One region of the Polycladomyces abyssicola genome, then DNA from elsewhere that is predicted to be linked to it. Evidence: predicted binding sites of a transcription regulator. Region 1 holds the regulator's gene; the other holds the start of a gene.
What was found. The regulator CtsR, encoded in region 1, represses protease genes until heat stress. The targets are predictions, from matches to a motif close to ATGGTCAATAAAGGTCAAACA.
Positions count from the first base shown of each region.

Region 2: the regulator CtsR is predicted to act here: its motif matches at 1,185-1,205, upstream of clpP (ATP-dependent Clp endopeptidase proteolytic subunit ClpP).

Region 1 covers NZ_AP024601.1:149,033-152,451, reverse strand. Annotated here, with positions in the region: gene KI215_RS00750 (protein-arginine kinase McsB) at 1-1,033, opposite strand, end outside; gene KI215_RS00745 (protein-arginine kinase activator protein McsA) at 1,049-1,576, opposite strand; gene KI215_RS00740 (CtsR family transcriptional regulator) at 1,582-2,052, opposite strand; gene KI215_RS00735 (MgtC/SapB family protein) at 2,195-2,884, opposite strand; gene KI215_RS00730 (HAD family hydrolase) at 2,951-3,419, opposite strand, start outside.
Region 2 covers NZ_AP024601.1:2,877,602-2,881,020, forward strand. Annotated here, with positions in the region: gene rpoN (RNA polymerase factor sigma-54) at 1-746, opposite strand, end outside; tRNA gene KI215_RS14330 (tRNA-Arg) at 1,057-1,131, shown strand; gene clpP (ATP-dependent Clp endopeptidase proteolytic subunit ClpP) at 1,265-1,858, shown strand; gene tsaA (tRNA (N6-threonylcarbamoyladenosine(37)-N6)-methyltransferase TrmO) at 2,103-2,558, opposite strand; gene KI215_RS14345 (hypothetical protein) at 2,555-3,118, opposite strand; gene KI215_RS14350 (cysteine dioxygenase) at 3,262-3,419, opposite strand, start outside.

The DNA.
Region 1 (3,419 bases):
CCGCCCGGCGGATGTCCCGTTCGCCAGGGTCCAAACGCTGACCGGCATATTGCTGCAAAAATCCGGGTTGGGTCATTACCATCAATTCATTCAGCACCGTGGCCGAAACACCTTTGATCAACCCCAGGTCGATGCCCAACCGAACATCGGACAGCCGTTGCATTGCCTCCTTGGAATCCATCACCCTGGCATGGGCCAGAATGCCGTAGGACCGGTGCACCCGATCTTCCAGCTGAATCGGGGAAGATTCGAGTAACCGCCGGCGGGCCGATTGCTCCTGGTCGATGATCTGACCGACCACACTGACCAAATTATCGATGATCTCTTCTTCTTCCTGCCCCAATGTAACTTGGTTGGACACCTGGTACAGGTTACCCAGCGCTTCGCTCCCCTCACCATAGATCCCGCGAACGGCCAACCCGACTTGCGTAATCGCCGGGAACAGACGGTTCAACTGCTGGGTTATGGCCAACGCGGGCAGATGCAACATCACCGATGCCCGAATGGCCGTGCCCACATTGGTGGGACAGCTGGTCAAAAACCCGCATTGTTCGTCAAATGCGTAAGACAGATGACGTTCCAGCGTATCATCGATATGATCGGCCAACTTCCAGGCTTGCTTCAGCTGAAATCCCGGGAACAGGCACTGTATCCGCAGATGATCCTCTTCGTTGACCATGATGCTGACCGCTTCATTCCCGCTTAAAATCACTGCACCATGGCGGGACTCTTCCGCCAGATGAGGGCTGATCAAATGCTTTTCCACTAACACACGCTTCTGCAAGTCATTCAACGTGTCCATCCGGATTAATTCCGCGTCTCGAAAATACGGCTGTTCCTTCTCTTCCTGAAATGCTTCTTCTACTCGCCGTACCACTTCTTCTGACTGGGATGCGGTCGCCAGCATCGGGAAGGGAAGTCCGGCCAAATTTCGTGCGATGCGAACGCGGGAGCTGATCACGATGTCGGATTGGGGCCCTCCGCCTCGCATCCACTCGCTCATCGCGCTTTGGATAAAGCGTTGAAGCGACAACTTTCTCCCTCCCTTTCAGCCTTCCAGTTTCCTCTGCAGGGCGCGGATCCGGTCACGCAGTCGGGCAGCTTCCTCGAATGCTTCCCGGGCAACGCACTGCTTTAGCTGTTCCTTAAGCTGTTCGATTTCCCGCCGAATCTTCAACCGTCCCCCCGTTCGTTCCGGGACTTTACCACGGTGGTTAGTACTGCCGTGAACCCGACGAAACAGCGGAATCAGTCGCTCCCCGAATGCTTGGTAACAATCACTACATCCCAACCGTCCGATCTTGCTGAATTGCGTGTAGGTCAATCCACACGTGGGACAGCGGAGCGCACCGGACTGCACCGTCTGCTTCGCCTGCTCACCTTCCGTGTAAGGAGCATCGAAGTTGAGCAGTCCGGACAACAGTTGATGAATGGAAAACCCGTTTTCCATCATGGGGATCTGTTCCCCTTTTTCTTGGGCACAAACTTCGCAGAGATGAAATTCCGTTTTCTCGCCGTTGACGATTTTGGTGTAATGAAGTGTCGCCGGCCGTTTTCCGCACTCTTGACAAAGCATCGGCGTCACTCTCCTTTGTCCGCCAGTAAAATCGCAACCCACGCCCGCATCAAACCAGCCCGCACCTGGTCCCGAACGTTGACGGGTAATGTTAACACTTCGCGGGACACCGATTTGCGCATCAACTTGGCTTCCCGCTCCGTGATGATGCCGTCATCCCGCAGACGGTCGATCACGTCTTCGGCAGCCGCCTGATGGATCGACTGACCGATCTGCTTAAGCAACACATCGAAATAGGTACGTTTGGAAGCGTGTTTCACTTTGCGAATGCGGATAAAACCCCCACCGCCCCGTTTGCTCTCCACCACGTACCCTTTTTCCAAAGTAAAACGGGTACTGATCACATAGTTGATCTGCGACGGCACACATTGAAACAGGTGAGCCAGTTCGCTCCTTTTTATCTCAATCATCCCCGTCGGGCTTTCATTGAGAATTTTCTTCAGATGATGTTCGATGATGTCCGTGATACATCTCATCGGACAACCTCCTGCTGACTTTGACTAACTTTGACCTTCTGACTTTATTATAATTCATTCCCATTTGTTCGCCAAGAGGGATACAGCCGTCCTTCTCATTTTTTCTTGATCTCCAGCATTTCATACCGCCTCACTTACTGAATTACCCGGAGATAACCGCCATCACACCTTCCACTTGCCTCAATTTTTCAATCAAGTCGCTTTCCGGGAATTTTTCCGGCATCCGAATCGTAAACACAATATCGATCATCTCTTCATCAGGGTCCTCCTCTTCAATGGAGACTCTGCGGATGCTGGCACCGAACTGCGCCAAGATCGTCGCCAAATCCCCCAATGTACCCGGCCTGTCCTTCACTCGGATGCGCAACGTTTTTTGACGCCGGGAGACGAACAGGAGATGTTCCACCCGATTCAACAATTCCAAACTGATCAGCGCCAGTGCGGTAGTCAATATGGCAGGGTAATAAAAACCCGCACCCGCCGACAACCCGATGCCGGAAACCACCCACAACGAGGCGGCAGTGGTGAGTCCCGTCACCGAAAATCCGTGACGCAAAATCGTACCTGCTCCCAGAAACCCGATTCCGCTGACGACCTGAGCCGCCAACCGTGCCGGATCGGTCCTGACATTGGGCTCATATACAAACTCCGAAAAACCGTAGATGGACAACAGCATGATCAGCGCCGATCCCAAACTCACCAAAATATGTGTTCGAAAACCGGCGGGATGGTTGTTGTGTTCTCTCTCCCACCCGATTAAACCACCCAAAACCACCGCTAAAAATAACCGTAATGTGGCTTCCCCGATGGAAATCGACCATATATTCTCCATCTGTTTTCCCTCCTCATCCTCCCTGAATTCCGTCATCGTTTTCGGACGTTAACGAGCTTCTCCCATTTACCTTTGGTCAGACACGCTTTTTATCACGTTCAATAAAGATGGGAACGAATCGATTACCACATGCGCCCCATCCAGCTCACTTTCTCCGCTGAAATTGGGAAAACCGGCATATCGGCATCCAATGACCGTCAGACCATTGGCCAGACCGGCTTCCACGTCCGAACTGCGGTCACCCACCATATATCCGCCCGTCACCCCATGTTCGTTCATCAAAATGCGAACGAGATCCTTTTTTTCACGGGTCTGGTATTCACCCGCAGTATAGATGCCGGAAAACAGCGGCAGTAGCTCAAATGCCGTCAATACGCCTTTCACATAGGGTAAAATCCCGTTACTGGCGATAAACAGAGGCCATCCTTCCCGCGCAAGCCGGTGCAACGTCTCACCCACACCGGGATATAACGCTCCCATTCCCTGCTGCAAACAGTGCAGCTCTTCCTCCAACATCCATCGATCGGCCGTCTGT
Region 2 (3,419 bases), 470 kb from region 1:
CCGGCATGATAGGCCAATCCAGGCCGGGGATTGCATCGTTTGATGCGGTCCACCGCACGCTGAATTACGGCTATATCGCAGTCGAGAGCACGTGCGATTTTTTTCATCCGGCCTTCAGCCAAATCTCGCAAGTGAGACTCGACAATTTTCAATGCGATGGGATCTGGTTCCTCGTCCCGTTCCAGTTGGATACGCAGACACTCAGCCAACGAACGCGCTCCGACTCCGGCGGGATCGAGCGAATGAATCACCCGCAGGCAAGCCTCCACCTTGTCTTCATCGATATTAAAGCGCTTACAAACATAATCAGGAGATATATCCAGATACCCTTTTTCGTCCAAATTGCCGACCAGATAGGTACACACTTTCCGTTCCATCGGTGACAGAGCCAAATACCGCAACTGCGTTTCCAGTACCTCGGTCAGCGTTTGTTCCGGGGAGGCAATCCGAGCGATCGGGTCCGTTTCATTTCCCTTTGCTTCGCGATCCACACTTCCCGTCCGCGCTTTCAGATACTGTGCCCACGCACGCAGGTCCTGTACGTCCCAATTGTTTTTCTCCTCGGTGCCGCGTTCTTCTGTCTCGTCGATTTCCAATACCGGGTTTTCAATCAATTGTTCCTGGATATAATGTAATAGATCCGTCGCGGAGTATTGCAGAATCTCAATCGCTTGGCGCAACTCCGGCGTCATCGTCAATTTCATGCGTTGTTCCTGCACCAAACCGTAACCCATGGACAGCGCCATTCATTCTCACCTCCGCGTGTTACATCATATGCCAAATACCGATAACTTGATGTTAAATTCGACTCGTGTCTGGTCCATACACTGACACCGCTTACCCAGCTCTTGGATTCATCAGACACGTCCTATGGTGTGTCGGTCATTTTCTCCTTTTTATTGTAACATATCGTGAGGTAGTTGCGTTTTTTCAATAGAGATGGAGAAATAACCAAATTCACCGCTAAGGCTGGAAAATTGCGAAATCATCCGAGGGTCTTGTCAAATTCCACACCCTGCGATATAATGTATGCTGTCACTCGATGGATTCGCACATGCGCCTATAGCTCAGGGGATAGAGCGCTGGTCTCCGGAACCAGGTGCCCAGGTTCGAATCCTGGTAGGCGCGCCAAACCAAAGCAGCCGAATGCGGCTGCTTTTTCTTTTTATGTTCACGAACAGGATTGTTTGACCTTTATTGACCTTTGATGTTCTTTGGAGTATGATGGAAATGAGAAACATACCGATGAGGGAGGAAGCAACGGATGAACCTGATTCCGATTGTTGTTGAGCAAACCAACCGCGGTGAACGTTCCTACGATATCTACTCCCGGCTTTTGAAAGACCGGATCATCTTTCTGGGCAGTCCGATCAATGACGCAGTGGCCAACTTGGTTGTGGCCCAACTGTTGTTCCTGGATGCCGAAGATCCGGATAAGGACATCCATTTGTACATCAACTCGCCGGGCGGCTCTATCACTGCCGGTATGGCCATCTATGACACGATGCAGTATGTCAAAGCGGACATCCAAACGATCTGCATCGGGATGGCCGCTTCAATGGGGGCATTCCTTTTGGCGGCAGGCACCAAAGGCAAGCGGTATGCCTTGCCCAACAGCGAAGTGATGATTCACCAGCCGCTGGGCGGAGCCGAAGGGCAAGCGACCGATATCGAAATCCGCGCCAAACGCATTTTGAGAATGCGGGATCGAATCAACCAGATTCTTGCGGAACGTACCGGCCAACCCCTGGAAAAAATCGAACAGGACACGGACCGCGATTACTTCATGACGGCCGAGGAAGCAAAAGAATATGGACTGATCGACCACGTGATCACCAGTTTACCTTCCTCAAAATGACCGGCATCAATCCACAGGGCGCGTCCGGTTACGCGCCCAAAAAACCACTATCTCTTGTAGACCTCCTTCGGGAGGCTTTTCTTTTTTCTGTTTAGAACAAAATAACAGGGAACTATGTTGACTGGAGGTCCTTATGAAAAGCCAATGGGATCTACACGAACGGAGATTATTCTGGTTATGCATGGTCATCGCCCTGGTTATGCTGTTGTCCATGATCGGCCGCTTATTCCATTGACCCCATTTCTCAAAAGTATGCCTTCATCAATCTGTCCAACCATTCCGGTGTGCGGGCATCCTCCACCTGATCAAAAGCGGGTACAAACGGTTTCAGATCCAGCACCGGCGTTCCGTCAATCGCATCTAACCCGCGCACCCGGACGCGGTTGTCCCCCACTTCCAGGATGGAGACCGTGGTGATCCCGATCGGATTGGGCCGATGTTTGGCCCGCTGGGCAAAAATGCCCGTATCCGGCATGTCCGCTCTTCCCTGTGGACGGCGAATCAAGTCCCGTTCAGGATGAAAGTCGGCCTGGTGAAGCCAAAAGACCACCAATAGATGCGAAAATTCCTCCAACCCCTTCAATCCTCGGTCATATGGGGAGAACAGCTCGATGTCTGACTCCACGCATCCCCAATTTTCGTCCCTTGCTTCACTGATCGGGGAATGGACAATTCCGATTGGTCTCACAGTCCAACTCATCGTCCATCTCCTCCCTTTCCATCAGATGCCGACTGCAGCTTTTTCGCCTGCCACACATCCTTGAGCGCCCGATAAAACACATCCCCGCCTTCCAACGGCGCAAATTCGACCTTCATACGGTGAAAATCCCGATATTTCACTTCGATGCGTTGCCATTTGCCGTCGATGTCCGAATATTGCCCAAAAGTGATATCCCGGATCTCCGTGAGAGGCACGGCTGTGATCCGACCATGTTGATCATACACCAGGCGGTTGGAGGTGAGCAGGGCGATTTCCGAATCATCCATATCCAATGAGCGGTCATAATATGCGATCAACTCTTCCCCCTGTTGCAACAGGTGACGCTGCTGCAGGGTCTTCAGTGTGTGGGCATCCACCTCGTTGGCCAGCTTCACTCCCGGCTCCATCTCCAAAAACGAGGATGCGTCGCTGATCAATCCATTGACCGCAACCCCCAGGGCGATCAGGACGGCGACGGCTAAAGCGGCCACCCCGATCCACAGCGGCCAACGCGTTTTCTTGATGGCATGTTCCTGCATGACAGGGCCTTCCACCCTCATCCACCTCTCCCCAATATCAATTGGCAATCGCGAGATTATTCTCATTTTACTTTAGAATATGAGGAAAATCACTGCTTGGTTTCGCACGTTGAGCGATGCACCTGTCGGATACGTGAGACAGAAATCAGGCTGAAAGAACCCCGTTACGGATACTGCTTCGTGTTTTCCAATGGGGTATACACGTGAAATGAGATCATCGGTTCCTCTCCTGCGTTGCACATGGCATGAATCAATCCAGGACCAATCACAACATATTCCCCCGGCAGATGGCGTCCGGTTGAAGACAACACCGGTTCGGTAT